Linked DNA regions of Mesorhizobium japonicum MAFF 303099. The protein of the gene in region 2 interacts with the protein of the main gene of each other region in a pairwise test. Links are inferred from orthologs where the notes say so. Each region holds a gene or a part of one and is shown on either strand. Other genes may lie near its edges.

Evidence for each region. The genes of interacting proteins can lie anywhere in the genome.
Region 1: the proteins of mntR (region 2) and MAFF_RS19720 interact in binary tests that used the Escherichia coli proteins (3 or more experiments, as listed by UniProt). The link is inferred for Mesorhizobium japonicum MAFF 303099 from one-to-one orthologs.

What each region holds. Positions count from the first base shown.
Region 1 is NC_002678.2:3,808,716-3,816,013, reverse strand. Bases 1,612-4,457 are described here. They hold MAFF_RS19720 (methionine ABC transporter ATP-binding protein), read left to right. Parts: upstream 1,612-2,408; coding sequence 2,409-3,506; downstream 3,507-4,457. Other genes in these bases: MAFF_RS19710 (aminomethyltransferase family protein), read right to left, coding at 4,297-4,457; MAFF_RS19715 (methionine ABC transporter permease), read left to right, coding at 3,487-4,143; MAFF_RS19725 (MetQ/NlpA family lipoprotein), read left to right, coding at 1,612-2,315. In the rest of the region: MAFF_RS36875 (glycoside hydrolase family 99-like domain-containing protein), read left to right, coding at 1-116; homoprotocatechuate degradation operon regulator HpaR, read right to left, coding at 709-1,212; more of MAFF_RS19725, read left to right, coding at 1,461-1,611; more of MAFF_RS19710, read right to left, coding at 4,458-5,427; MAFF_RS19705 (ABC transporter substrate-binding protein), read right to left, coding at 5,605-6,378; MAFF_RS19700 (hydantoinase B/oxoprolinase family protein), read right to left, coding at 6,502-7,298. UniProt on the Escherichia coli protein: Part of the ABC transporter complex MetNIQ involved in methionine import. Responsible for energy coupling to the transport system. It has also been shown to be involved in formyl-L-methionine transport.
Region 2 is NC_002678.2:2,025,859-2,033,229, reverse strand. What follows is about bases 2,211-5,129. They hold mntR (manganese-binding transcriptional regulator MntR), read left to right. Parts: upstream 2,211-3,403; coding sequence 3,404-3,856; downstream 3,857-5,129. Other genes in these bases: MAFF_RS10940 (GlsB/YeaQ/YmgE family stress response membrane protein), read right to left, coding at 3,951-4,250; MAFF_RS10950 (Nramp family divalent metal transporter), read right to left, coding at 2,211-3,173. Also shown: MAFF_RS10965 (LysR family transcriptional regulator), read left to right, coding at 1-82; MAFF_RS10960 (dihydrofolate reductase family protein), read right to left, coding at 144-794; MAFF_RS10955 (protein-L-isoaspartate O-methyltransferase family protein), read right to left, coding at 912-1,754; more of MAFF_RS10950, read right to left, coding at 1,809-2,210; MAFF_RS10930 (hypothetical protein), read left to right, coding at 5,516-5,704; MAFF_RS10925 (hypothetical protein), read right to left, coding at 5,836-7,371.

The sequences.
Region 1 (7,298 bases), 1.8 Mb from region 2 along the record:
CGAGCGCCAAGGCGCGGCGACATTTTTCCACCGACCGGGTCTTTCCGCGCCTGCTGTCGACCATGCGGAAGGTTGCAGGCCAACCGCCCGCGGTCCCGATCATCGTGCCGAACTAAAATTACCGCCCGCTACCTGCATGAACGTATGGACCGCATCCTGGAGGCAGTCCTTTTCTGGAGTATCACTCCGGCGTCCCTGGCACCCGTGTCATCTTCAATGAAAACTATTCCGGGGCGCCCTATCCTCAATTCGGCCCCAAGGGAATGGCCGGCGACTGGGAAGCCAACGCGCCCTGGCGCAAGAAGCGGGAAGCGCGCCAGCAGCAGGGGCGCTAGCAGGAAAATTGGATGCGGGTCGCGAGGCCCGCATCCACCTATGTGCGATCAGCGCCCTGCAGCTGCTTCCGCCGCCAGGCGGCAGGCGCTTCGCCGACCCGTTCGCGGAAGAACCTTGAGAAATAGGCGGGGTCGTCGAAGCCGATCTCGTAGGCGATGTCCTCGACCGTGCGCACGGTGAACAGCAGCAGCCGCTTGGCTTCCAGCAGCCGCCGCTCGCTGGCGACGCGCTTGACGCCGCTGCCCAGCACCGCATGGGCGGCCAAGTCGAGGACGACGTCGTGGCCAGCATCTCGACATAGAGGTCGACCGGCCAGTTATCGCGGAAAATGCGCATGACCGTGGAAAGTTCTGCCGCGACGAACCGAACGCCTCAGCTCTCACCCTCGATCAGACCCTCCAGGAGATCGAGCAGCTGCTCCAGCTTCTCGTGCCCAAGCCGCCGCTCGATGTCGTCGTAGATGACGCGGCGCTCGGGCGACAGGGCATCGATCAGGGCGGAGCCGGCCGGGGCGATGGTCAGCACGACGCGGCGGCCGTCGCCTTCCGCCTTGTTGCGGGTGATGAACCTTCGGCCCTCGAGCGCCTTGATGATGCGCGTCAGGCTGGGCGGCAGCACCGATGCACGATCGGCGAGCTCGGTCGCCTCGACCGGGCCGGCCTCGCTCAGCACGCGCAGCACACGCCATTGCTGCTCGGTCACGTCATGCGCGGCGAGCATCGGGCGAAACCGCGCCATCACCACTTCGCGGGCATGAAGCAGCGCCATTGGTAAGGAGCGGCGGGTGTTCTCGGGCAGCAAGTGAAATTCTCTCCAGCGCAGGCTTGCAATCGGCAGGCTTTGCCGAGCGCTAGCCCTAAAGCCGGTCACCTTCATCCCGTATCGTCGCCTCAGGCCTGATGCAAGGCTTGACTTCCGATGTCCCCGGATCGCGGCGCGCTGGCGCCATGGTCGGTCCGGCGCCGTCTTGTGCTCCCGCCCTTCAAATTTTTGAGAGAATATTCCCGGCTTTGCCGAGAACGGCGAAACACGTTCTTTGATAAAATCGATAGAATTTCTGACGATGTGACCAAGCTTGGGCAATCCGCCTTGCTGCCATGACTTCACAACCGCAGAGATCAATCATGTCCGACGTCAACAACACTTTGCCATCTTCCCTTTGGTCAACCATCAACCGGCGCAGCGGCCTGGCTCTGCTGTTCGCATCGGCCGTCGCGGTCGGCAGCCTGATGGCGCAGCATGCGTCCTTGGCCGAGGACAAGAAGGCGATCAAGGTCGGCATCATCAGCGGCGAGGATGAGGATGTCTGGCGCGTCGTCGTCGCCCAGGCCGCCGAGAAGGGCCTGACCATCGAGACCGTGGTGTTCAACGATTACACCCAGCCCAACGAGGCGCTGGAGCGCGGCGAGATCGACGCCAACGCCTTCCAGCACCAGCCCTATCTCGACAACCAGATCAAGACTCAAGGCTACCATATCGTGCGTGTCGGCTACACCGGCGTCTGGCCGATCGGCCTCTACTCCAAGAAGTACAAGGCGGTCGCCGACTTGCCCGAGGGGGCGGTGATCGGCGTGCCGAACGACCCGTCCAATGAAGGCCGCGCGCTGCGCGTGCTGCAGAATGAGGGCGTGATCAAGCTGAAAGACGGCACCGGCATCCTGGCCACCACCGCCGACATCGCGGAAAACCCCAAGAAGGTCGAGATCAAGGAACTCGACGCCGGCATCGTCGGCCGCTCGGTCGAGGATCTCGACGCCGCCGTGGTCAACACCGACTGGGCGCTGAAGAGCGGGCTGACGCCGGAAAACCGCATCGCGCAGGAACCCATCGCGGACAATCCTTACCGCAACTTCATCGCGGTCAAGGTCGGCAATGAGAACGAGGCCTGGGTGAAGACGCTGGTGGCGTCCTACCAGAACGACGCGGTGAAGGCCGAATTCGACAAGGTCTACAAGGGCACCGGCCTCAGCGCCTATTGATCCGCGACCGGACGCCCGGTTCGAGAGCAAACGCGGTCCGCGCCCGAGCGCGGGCCGCACTTGCATTTTCGGATGGCGAGAGCAGGAACACGCATGAACCAGCATATAACGGCATCCCAGGCGATCGCCGATCCGACCCACGCCAGACCCGACGCGTCGCAAGACGTGGTGCGCCTAGTCGACCTGAAGCGGCGCTTCGGCACCACGCCGGCGATCGACGGCATCTCGCTGACGGTGCGCAAGGGTGAGATCCTCGGCATTATCGGCCGCAGCGGCGCCGGCAAATCGACGCTGATCCGCTGCCTGAACGGGCTGGAGCGGCCCGATTCCGGCGAAGTGTTCATCGAGGGCCGCGAGATCGGCCGGCTCGGCGAGCGCGACCTGCAGCCGCTGCGGCGGCGCATCGGCATGATCTTCCAGCACTTCAACCTGCTGTCGGCCAAGACGGTCGAGGACAATGTGGCGCTGCCGCTGAAGATCGAGGGCAGGCCGAAGGCCGAACGGCTGGCGCGGGCGGCGGAGCTGCTTGACCTCGTTGGCCTGTCGGAGAAAGCCCGGGCCTATCCGGCATCGCTGTCAGGCGGCCAGAAGCAGCGCGTCGGCATCGCCCGGGCGCTTGCCGCGCGGCCGGCGCTGCTGTTGTCTGACGAAGCGACTTCGGCGCTCGACCCCGAGACGACGCGCTCGATCCTGGCGCTGCTGAAAGACATCAACCGGCAGCTTGGCCTGACCATCCTGCTGATCACCCATGAGATGGAGGTGATCCGCTCGATCGCCGACCGCGTGGCGGTGATCGATGCCGGGCGCATCGTCGAGCAAGGCCCGGTCTGGTCGGTGTTCGCCGATCCGCAATCGGACATCACCAAAAGCCTGCTCGGCGCCATCCGGCCGCAATTGCCCGCCGAACTGGCGGCGCGGCTGCTGCCGGCTTCCGGCGCGGAGACGATCCTGCGTGTGGACGTGGCCGGCGACGCGGCAAGCGGCCCGCTGCTGTCCGACCTTGCCACTTCTGTTCCGGGCGCCTTCCGCCTCGTCCATGGCGGCATCGACCATATCCAGCAGCAGCCCGTCGGGACGCTTTTCCTCTCCATTCCCGGCAGCGATGCGAGCCACCTCGCTGCTGTCATCACATTCCTGAAGGCCCGCCAGGCGCGGGTGGAGGTGCTTGGCCATGTCGCCCATCCTGTTTGAGCTTCTGCTGCGATCGATCTGGGAGACGGTGCTGATGACGGCCGCCTCCGGCCTGATCTCGCTGGTCTTCGGCCTGCCGCTTTGTCTGGCCTTGATATCAACCGAACGCGGCGGCATCGCCGAGAGCCTGTGGGTCAACCGCGTGCTCGGCGCAATCATCAACGGCTTCCGCTCGGTACCGTTCATCATCCTGCTGGTGGCGCTGATCCCGCTGACGCGGCTGATCGTCGGCACCTCGATCGGCACCTGGGCGGCCATCGTGCCGCTGTCGATCGCCGCCACGCCCTATTATGCGCGCATCGCCGAAGTGTCGCTGCGCGAGGTCGACCCCGGCCTGATCGAAGCGGCGCGCGCCATGGGCGGCAACCGCTGGACGATCATTCGCGAGGTGCTGGTGCCCGAGGCGCTGCCCGGCATCGTCGCCGGCTTCACGGTGACCTTGGTGACGCTGATCGGCGCCTCGGCCATGGCCGGCGCCATCGGCGCCGGCGGTCTCGGCGACCTCGCCATCCGCTATGGCTACCAGCGTTTCGAGACGTCGGTGATGGTGGCGGTGGTCATCGTGCTGATCATCCTGGTGTGTGGGGTCCAATGGGCGGGGGATCGCCTGGTGGCGCGGCTGGACCGGCGGGGGTGATTTGGTGGGCTCGCGAGGAATGGGGCGAGGCTCCCCGACTTCGTCATCCACGGGCGGAGCAGCCGCGAAGCGGCGTCGCGGAGACCCGAGGATGACGAAGCGATGGGCGTTCCGGCCAACTACCGAAGCATGCGTCCGTCGGCGCGAGCCGGGCTAGCCTCTCAACCTAACCCCTTCCGGATCGAAGAACGGCATCGGCGCCACGACCGCGCGGGTCGGCCTGCCGTCGATGTCGATGCTGAGTTCGGTGCCGATGGCCGTGAAGGGCAGCCGCAGATGCGCAGTGGCCAGCACCTTGCCGAGGGAATAGCCGTGGTCACTGTAGGTGACGATGCCGGCATCCTCGCCATCGGCCAAAACCCTGGCGTCCGTCGCCGCCGGTTTGTTGCCGTCGAGGATCAGCCCGGTCCAGCGCTCGTCGAGGCCCTTGTCACGGATCTTGAGCAGCGCTTCGCGGCCGATGAAATCGCCCTTGTCGAACTTGATCCAGCGGTCGAGGCCGACATGGAACGGCGTGCGGGTCTCGTCCATGTCGATGCCATGCGCCGGATAGGCCTTTTCCAGGCCGAGCGTGAACATCGCCAGCACGCCATAGGGTTTCAGGCCGAAGTCCTTGCCGGCCCGCATCAGCGTATCCCAGACCGAGGCCGCCTCGTCGGCCGGCACGAAGAGTTCGAAGCCGAGTTCGCCGGTCACGCCGGTGCGGGAGATCAGGACGCGCGTGCCGTTGACATGGCCTGAGGTGAACGCCCAGCGCTTGAGACCGTCCAGATCGGCATCTGAGATCATCGCCTTCAACAGTTCGCGCGAACGCGGGCCCTGGATGGTCGGGAAGGCGACGGCGGCGGTAATGTCGGTGACGTAGGCCTTGCGGCCCTGGGCATGGTGCTGCAGCCAGGGCAGCATCTTCAGGCGGTTGACCGAGCCGGTGACCAGCATGAAATGCTCCGGCCCCAGCCGGAACACGGTAAGGTCGTCCATGATGCCGCCATCCTCGCGGCAGACTGTGGAATAGCGGACCTGGCCCGGCTTCATCGCCACGGCATCGTTGACGATGACATGGTTGACCAGCGCCTCGGCGTCCGGCCCCTTGATGTCCATCTTGCCCATGGTGCTGAGATCCTGCACGCCGACATTGGCGCGCGTGTTCAGGTGCTCGTCGGTGACGCCGGAATAGTATTTGGCCGAGATGAAATCGCCGCCGACCCGACCCATGGTCGCACCGAGCCCGACGATGCTGCTGTAGAAGGGGGAACGCCGCTCAGCCAAGAAGGTCTCCATCATTCATTGCAGTCCGGAGACCGTTTCGAAATTCGCTCTGGCGAGTCATATGAAGGTGGTTTCGAGAACCGGAGCGCAGCGGACATTCAGGTCCGTGAGCTCAGTTCTACTGCACGCAGTAGAACGGGGAAGCGCAGAAACCGCCTTCAGATGGCCGCCAGAGTAGAATTTCCAACGGTCTCAGTTGCCGTAGACGTCGAAGGAAAAGTACTTGTCGTTAATTTCCTTGTATTTGCCGTTGGCGCGCAAGGCGTCGATCGCCGCATTGAACTTGCCGGCCAGTTCCTTGTTGCCCTTCTGCAGGGCGATACCGACGCCGGGTCCGTGAATGGCCGGATCGGCCGTCAGCGTGCCGAGCAGCTTGCAGCAGGCGCCATCGGGCTTCTTCAGCCATTCGGTCAGGATGATCGAGCCGTCCATCATCGCATCGAGGCGGCCATTGGCCATGTCGGTGCGGGCGTCGTCGCCGGTCGGATAGGCCTTGACGGTCGAGCCTGAGTATTTCTGCTCGGCGAATTTCTGGTGGATGGTCGCGGTCTGCACGCCGAGCGCCTTGCCTTTCAGGTCGTCCGGCGAGGTGCCGGCGATGGTCGAGTCCTTCGGCACCGTGATGGCCGGCGGCGTCTGGTAGTATTTATGGGTGAACTCGACCTTCTCGGCCCGCTCCGGCGTGATGGTGATGTTGATGATCGCATCGAACTTGCCAGCCTGCAGTGCAGGAATAGAGCCGTCGAAATCCTGAACTGTGAATTCGCATTCGGCCTTCATCTCAGCGCACAGCGCCTTGCCGAGGTCGATGTCGAAGCCGCCCAGCGTGCCGTCGGCATTGGCGTAGTTGAAGGGCGGATAGGCGCCCTCGGTACCGATCCTGAGCTTGTCCTGGGCGCTGGCGGCACCGCTGGCAAGCGTGAGGGCGACGGAAGCGGCAAGCACGAAACGACCGAAAAGACGCATGTTCCAGATCTCCGTTGACTGGGGAAGTCTACGGGCTTTGGTGCTTTCGGCGGAGACGGAAGCGACATGTGCTGCGGCGATCACGGCGCCGTGAGCGATCCACATTGTGGCAAGGGGCGGTGTTTAGCCGGCGCGCTGCCCGTCCGTCGCCTTCCGGTCAACGGTGAGACCGTCCGCCGACAGGACCACGCCAAACTTCTCGCTGGCTTCCTCTGCGGTGTAGTATCCCAGCGCCACGTCGCGCTGCACCTGATCGGCGTCGCGCTCGCGCGGGTCGCCATAGCCGCCGCCGCCCGGCGTGCCAACGCGCACGCGGTCGCCGGCCTTCAGCGGGATGTCCTGTTCCTTGGACAGATGCGGCGGCACATGCGCCACCCCGCCGCGGAAGACGGTCACGCTGTTGGGTTCGCCATCCTTGCCGCCGAGCGCGCCTTGCGGGCCGAAACGGCCGTGATCCATGACGAAGGAGGCCCGCGCATCGCCGCGCAGGATCTCGACCTCATAGGCGAGGCCGAAACCGCCGCGATGCTTGCCGGCGCCGCCCGAGCCTTCGCGCAACGCATAGTGGCGATAGAGCACCGGAAAGGCCTGCTCCATGATCTCGACCGGCGGCGACTTGGAAATGCCGATGGTCGAGCAACCATTGGTCAGCCCGTCATGGCCTGAATTGCCGCCATAGCCGCCACCGGAGATCTGGTACATGACGTAATCGCGGCCGCGCGCCGGGTCGTTGCCGCCGAGCGCGAAATTGCCGCTGGAGCCGGCGGGCGCCGCCGTCACCTTGTCCGGCAATGCCTGCACCATGGCCGCGAACACCGCCTCGGCGATGCGCTGCGAGACTTCCGCCGCGCAGCCCGACACGGGACGCGGGTATTTGGCGTCGAGGAAGGTGCCTTCCGGCCGCCTGACGATCAACGGCT
Region 2 (7,371 bases):
GCGGCACGGCGTCGGCCCGGCCGCGCAGGAATTCGCGCGGCATATCAGGGATGGGCTGGCGCGGCGACCGGCGGCGGCTTGAGACCAAGCGGAACTTGGGTTCCTCCCTCCGGAGGGAGAGGAAAGGTAACCAAGGCCGTCCGCTACTTCCAGTTCCTGCGCCGCTCCAGCTCGGCGACGGACGGTTCGCCCATGACAAAGGAGCCGACCTCGATTTCGCCTGATCGTTCGTAAGTCGCGATGATGACGCCGGTGCTGGACGTCTGCGACTTCACAAGCTTGAACGCGGCCGGCATTGCGCCATCGCCGAACAGACGCTTGCCCTTGCCCAGCAACAGCGGGAAGATCATCAGCCGGATTTCGTCGATCAGCCCGTTGGCGAGCAAGGTCTGGATCAGGTCGGCCGATCGCTGGATGAGCAGGTCGGGTCCATCCTGCTTGCTGAGGCGGCGTAGCGCCGCAACGATATCTTCCCCGAGCCATTGCGTGTTCTGCCAGGTGAGTGTGTCAGGCCGATGCGTCGCCACATATTTGGTCGCGGGGTTGAAGGCATCGGCGATCGGATCTTTCTGATACGGCCAGTAGGCGGTAAAGATGTCGTAGGTTCTGCGGCCGAGCAGCAAGGTGAAGGGTTTGGAGAAGAGTTCATCCATTGCCGCGCCGCCCACCTCGTCAAAGTAATGGAAGGTCCAGCCGCCGAACTTGAAGCCGCCGACCGGATCCTCTTCCGGTCCGCCGGGGGCCTGCATGACACCGTCGAGGCTGACGAAGGTGGCGGCGATGATCTTTCTCATGGGTCTCTCCCTTGTTCCATCCACGCCGTCGCGGGCGGATTGTGGCCCAAGGACGGCTGGCCCGCACCCGCCCCGACAGGGCCTGAGAAATTTTGGCCAAATCCGCGCATCGATGCCTCAGCTGCCGGGTTTGGCACGGACGTCTTTCGTCGAGAACCAGACGTCGCCGAAGATCGCCGTAGCGGTGCGATCCGGCGCCTTGTGCTGCGTCAGCCATATCGACCGGCTGCGCGTCGCTTGCTCGGGTGTCGGGATCTTCGCCGCAAGATCCGCAACCGAAGCACCGATGCAGGGGATGAACCAGGAGCGCATGAAGGGATCGCAGGCAAAGCCCTTTTCGGTGCGGGTCACCATCACCGCCAGCGGGACGCGTTCGGATGGGCGCCAGGGGAAGATCATGCGGCCGCCGGGGCGCAACGCCTTAAGCCATCCGACCGGCGGGGCGACGACGCCGGCGTTGACATAGATGATGTCGGATGGCGGCAAGGGCCTGGTCACGGCGTCGCCATGGATGACCGTCGCATTGCCGTAGATTTCGAGATTTTTGCGCGCCAGATCGGCCAGCCTGCCTTCGAGCTCGAAGGCGGTGACGGTGCCGCCAGGTGACACCAGCCTGGCCAGCACGGCGGAGTAGTAGCCGGTGCCGGCGCCGACATGCGTGACGGCCTCGCCGGGTTTCGGCGCCAATTTTCCGATCCACATGGCGTGCAGGAACGGCTCGCCATTGTTGATGCCCTTGTCGGCATCGAGCGCCACCAGCACGTTCTGGTAGATATGGGCCGGGTCGGCGCTCGGCGTGGTAACCCTGCCGCTGCCGGCGACGATCGTCCACGGCCCCGGGCCGAGAAAGGCTTCGCGCGGAACAGTGGCGAAGACCTGCTCCAGGCGTGGATCCGATGAGGCGGCATTGGCCGCCATCAGCCGGGCGTAGAATTTCCTGATGTCTTCAATTTTGCTCATGGCACCGGGAAAGATAGCGCGATCTTGCGGTTTGTCTCCGGATTCGCGCCAGACTCAGCCAACCCCGAACAGGGTGTCGTAGAGCAGCTTGAAATTGAGCACGAGGATGATGGCGGCAACCACCCAGGCGAGGGCTGCGACGCCGCGCGGAATGGCGAGGTTGCCCATCTTCTTCTTGTCGGAAACGAACTGCACCAGCGGCACCACCGCGAAGGGCAGTTGCATCGACAGGATCACCTGGCTGAACACCAGCAGCTGGCCGGTGCCTTTCTCGCCATAGAGCGCGGTGACGACCACCACGGGAACGATGGCGAGGCCGCGCGTCAGAAGCCGGCGCGCCCAGTTGGGGATGCGCAGGCGCAGAAAGCCTTCCATGATGATCTGGCCGGCAAGCGTCGCCGTCACCGTCGAATTCAGGCCGGAGGCGAGCAGCGCCACGGCGAACAGGATCGAGGCGATGCCGAGGCCGAGCAGCGGTGACAGCAGCTCGAAAGCCTGGTCGATCTCGGCGACATCCTGGTGGCCGGTGTTGTGGAAGGCGACGGCCGAGACGATCAGGATGGCGGCGTTGACGAACAGAGCCAGCATCAGGGCGATGGTGGAGTCCGTCGTCGCCCATTTGATGGCGTCGCGCTTGCCCTTTTCGGTGCGCTCATAGGCACGGGTCTGCACGATCGAGGAGTGCAGATAGAGATTGTGCGGCATGACCGTGGCGCCGATGATGCCGATGGCGATGTAGAGCATCGCCGGATTGGTGACGATCTCCGAGGACGGCACGAACATCGAATGCAGGATCGTGCCGGCCGGTGGAGCGGCGACGAAGATCTGGATGGCAAAGCAGCTGAAGATGATGATCAAAAGCGCGATGACGAAGGCTTCGAGATAGCGGAACCCCTTGTTCATCAGCAGCAGCACGAGGAAGGCGTCGAGCGCGGTGAGGATCGCGCCGCCGATCAGCGGAATGCCGAACAGAAGCTTCAATGCGATCGCGGTGCCGATGACTTCGGCGAGGTCACAGGCGATGATGGCGAGTTCGCAGGCGATCCACAGCACGAAATTGACCGGGCGGGGATAATAGGCGCGGCAGGCCTGAGCGAGATCGCGGCCGGTGGCGATGCCAAGCCGCGCGGCCAGCGCCTGCAACAGGATCGCCATCAGGTTGGACAGCATGATGACGAACAGCAGCGTGTAGCCGAACTGGGCGCCGCCGGCGAGGTCGGTCGCCCAGTTGCCCGGATCCATATAGCCGACCGAAACCATATAGCCCGGCCCCATGAAGGCGAACAGCCGGCGGAACCAGACGCCCGAGCTCGGCACCGCGATGGTGGAATTGACTTCGCGCAGGCTGGGCTGGTCGTCCTCGTCCCGTCCGGCGAACCGCCATGAGGATCGAGGGGCTGTGGCTTCTGCGTCTGACATGAAAGGGCTTTCCGAGACTTCCGGGGACGTCCATAAGCTATGCCATGGCTCAACATTATGCAATAGGCTATATTTCATTGTTTGTGCTTTTTGCCGGCGTTCGCCCGGGTTTGCGAAGCGGCGATCGGAAACGCCGGTTGCACCTGTGGGGGAATGCAAATAAACGGCCTGAAGAATCAGAGCCCGTGCTATAAAGCAGGAACGGCTAAACTCCCGAGGAGGAGCGCGCATTGGCGCTGAAGAACAGATCTGTCCCGCGTGAGCCATTGCCCGACGCCGATGTCCATTCGGAAGGCTTCCGGCAGCAGCGCCAAGCGCGCCGCAGCGCGCTGGTCGAAGATTATGTCGAGCTGATCGCCGATTTGATCGAGGACGGCAACGAGGCGCGCCAGGTCGACATTGCCGCTCGTCTCGGCGTCGCGCAGCCGACAGTGGCCAAGATGCTGACGCGCCTTTGCGCCGACGGGCTGGTGTCGAGAAAACCCTATCGCGGCGTGTTCCTGACCGAAGCCGGCCGCAAGGTCGCGGAGGAAAGCCGCATCCGCCACCAGACGGTGGAAGCCTTCCTGCGCTCGCTCGGCGTCAGCGCCGAAACCGCGCGCATCGATGCCGAGGGCATCGAGCATCATGTCAGCGCCGAGACGCTGGAGGCTTTTCGCAAGGCGATGACGGCGCCGCGCTAGGGTCAGACCCAATCGTTCTAATGACCGTTCGAACGAGGTTGTGCGAAAACGCGATTGCGCCCGTCGTTGGGGACGATGGGTTCGCAACCGCGGGCTAGCGCCACCGACGACCACCCCATCCGCCGCCGAAGCGACCGCCACCGGCAACCAACCGGATGATGAGGAGAAGTACGATCGCACCGACGGTGGCGTTGACGATCAAGCTGATCGTTCCGCTCCCAAGATGGATGCCTAGGCGAGGCAGTAGCCAGTCACCGATGAACGCGCCGATGATCCCGATTGCTATGTCCCCGATTAGGCCAAAGCCAGCCCCCCGCACGATCTTCCCGGCCAACCATCCGGCAACAAGGCCGACAACCAATATGACAATGATGCTCTCGTTCGACAGATGCATGGTGATCCTCCCGGGCTCCCTTTCTTTGCTGTGTGATTGGTGCCCGTAAATTAGCGCGCTAACTCCATAGCCGATCCTCCATCCCCGCTATCGCCTGGGTTCTCTGCGCGCCGAAATACTGATCGGAACGATGTCGCTTGGAGAAGTTGCCCAGGTCACGGCGGCCTTCGTCATCGTGCAGGTGGCTCTCAACTGGCTTGTCGACAATTACACGGGCTTGGCAGATTGTCTTTCTCCGACAAATCGCGTCGCCTCATTGCTCCTGGCGTTTGATCAGCTGGATGATGTACCCCCGGGGGGACGCAGCGGGAGCTGAGAGCGAACGTCGGACGTTTCTTGGCGCGAGGAAGAGCCCGGCTTACAGGAGCCTTGATGGTGTGATGGGTCTCGCTCAACGATCGAGCCGAGGATGTCGTTTTGGTCTTCTGTTTGCGACTACGAGGATTGCCTGACCGATCCCGCCTCGTTCAACACGGAGCACGAGCGCCGTCGACTGGTTGATTCAGTCAAGGACGAAACCCGCCAAAACGGTATTGATAAGCAAAAGGGTACGGCAAGAAGTCAACGAACCTCCGAAACGCTATTGCGCCGAATGTTCAATGGCTCATGCCTCCAGGTATCTATTTCTATGTCGGAAAGCGGGACCAAGAGGCTCCGATTGACTCGACGACGATCCTCACAGTTTAGTACCAGCGCCCGCGGCCGTAGAAACCGCCGCCGCCTAGCAGCAAAACAATAAGAACGATGACCAGAATCGTGGTGATATCCATATGCGCCTCCAATGAGCGCTCCCGGCTATGTTCGCCGTTCGCCGCTCTTGCCCTGGGCAGGGCCTAATGCCTGTGACGTGATGCAGTATAAACGTTCCGCTGGGCATTCTTGTTCCAGCGGACCTATCTGAAATGCGGATATCTTTCGCAGTTGGGGCATGTGGTTCACGCGCCGACGTTCTGAAAAAACCTCCAGGGAATGTTCAACCAGGTGCAGCACAAAGCTCATGGCGGCCTGCCAGACGTCGAATCGTCCTCGCCCATTGCGATCGGAGGATATTATTTCTTGGCTCTTGCAGCCCTTGCAGCCACAGCTGCTACGAACGCGACGGCGACGAGCGGCCGCTCCGGCTTAGATTTGTTGGAGCGGCGTTTTTTACACTTTCTGGAATGGCTTTGACGGCGCTCAGCCGTTCTTGGAGAGGCCGCCGGAACCGCAGCCCCTTACGCACGTTGCTCCTCACACAGCGCGATATCGCGCCAAGGGAGGAAGCAATGGGCGTCGAACAGGCCCCGACCGCGAAGGGCAAGCAGGCCGCCAAGGGATTGAAGCAGGCGGCGGCAAAGGACGAGCGCAAGACCGAGGCCGAGACCGGCCATCCCCTGAAGAAGGGTGCGGCGCGTTTCGAGGAGCGCTCGAAAAGCTCCGACGGCAAGAGCGCCGGCGCCAAGCAGAAAAGCTGAGGCGGACCGACGTCAGCGGCAGGCGGACGCTGTCTGTTCAGCGGCCGGTTGCCCTCCGCTACGGCTCCGGATGCTCTAGCCCTTTGAAAGGTCCAGTGGACCTTTCAATTTGCCTGCGGCAAACCGTTCCCTCACTCGCGGACATCCTGCACCCAGCTTCTAGGGTGGCCGTCGACGCGGAACTGGAAGATGAAATAGGGCGGGATGCAGGTGCCTTCGCCAGGCTTGGCCTGGGGTAAATCGTCATAGCCGGCGGTGCAGATATAGTCCTCGCGGCAGGGATGCGCCTTGTCGCAGGCGCGCAGGCCCGCGGTCTTGGTGAACTCCCTGGTGCAGAATTTGTGGTCCTTGCCCGACGCGATGCAGTCGTTGAAGCCGGTCTTGGCGAGACGGCCGCATGTCGCCTCGTCGGGAAGCTTGTCGCAGCTTGCCTTGCGCAGCATGCCGCCGGGAAAGCCGCCGGTCTTCTGCTCGGGATTGTCGTAGCGCTGGCGTGCCGCGCCATAGCCGGCGAGTTTCACCACCGGCTTCTTGTCGCGCGCGGGGTCAATGGCGCAGGCCTTTGCGGTGGCCGGCGACAGGCGGCAATACTGGTCGTTGCCCCATGTCGACATTTTGATCTCGCCGAACTCGACGGGGTCGCCGACCGCGGTGCCCTTGTCGCTGACGCAGGTGCCGAATCCCGGATGGATGGCGCTTTCGTGGACGCCGGCGCAGCGCAGGCCCGAGCCGCATGTCCAGTCCTTGAAGCTTGCGTCGTCACCGCGATAACAGATCGAGCCCCAGCCATTGTAGAGATCGGTGCCGTTCAGCGCTTCGGCGTATTTCTGGTCCGGGCGGGCGGCGAACCCTCTGGTGAAATCCGGATGGCCGCCGGCGGCGAACTGCTCGACGATGGCGCGGCGGCGCGGCAGGTCGGCGAAGAACACCGCCGAGCCCGGCACGAAGACGGCGTTGCGGCGCGGTTCGCTGGCCGGGTCGGCGCCGGTGTAGTGGAAGCCGGCAATGCCACGGGTCTGATGGCAGCCGGTGCAGCTCATTTCGTTCAGCCGCAAATTGAAACCGGCAACCGACCTGATGGTGGCGAGCGTGTTGCCCCTGGCGACGTAATCCTTCAGCGCCTTGTCGATATCGGCATCGTCGACCAGCCCATAGGCGATGTTGTTCTGCGAGCGGCTCAGGCCGCCGGGCGCGACGGAAACGGCACTTTTGGCGAGGAACTTTTCGTCGATGACCAGCCGGCCATGGTCGAGATCGTAGATGTTGCGGTCGGTGAGCAGCCATTTGGCGAAGGACGGCTTGTCGGCCAGCACCGTCGCCCGGTCGATCTGGTTCTCCATTTTCGATTCATGGAAGCTCGCGGTCGCCGGATCCCATTTGAAGATCTTCAGGAGATATTCGGCATGGCCGCCGAAGTCGCGCCGCGTCGAGGCCGACAGGCGCAGCACCTGCATGTTGAGCTCAAGCCGCATGATCTGCGAGGAATTGAGCATTGCGCCGGACAGCGGGCCTTCGTCGGAGCGCAGCCAGGCGGCCAATTGCTCGGGCGGCAGTTCTTTCTGGCCGGCGGCGAGCCAGCGTTGGGCGACGTCGGCGCAGGACACGTCAGTGGCAGCAGGCAGATCCTTCGAGGCACGCGCCTGCACCCGCGTCGGCTTGGCATTGAA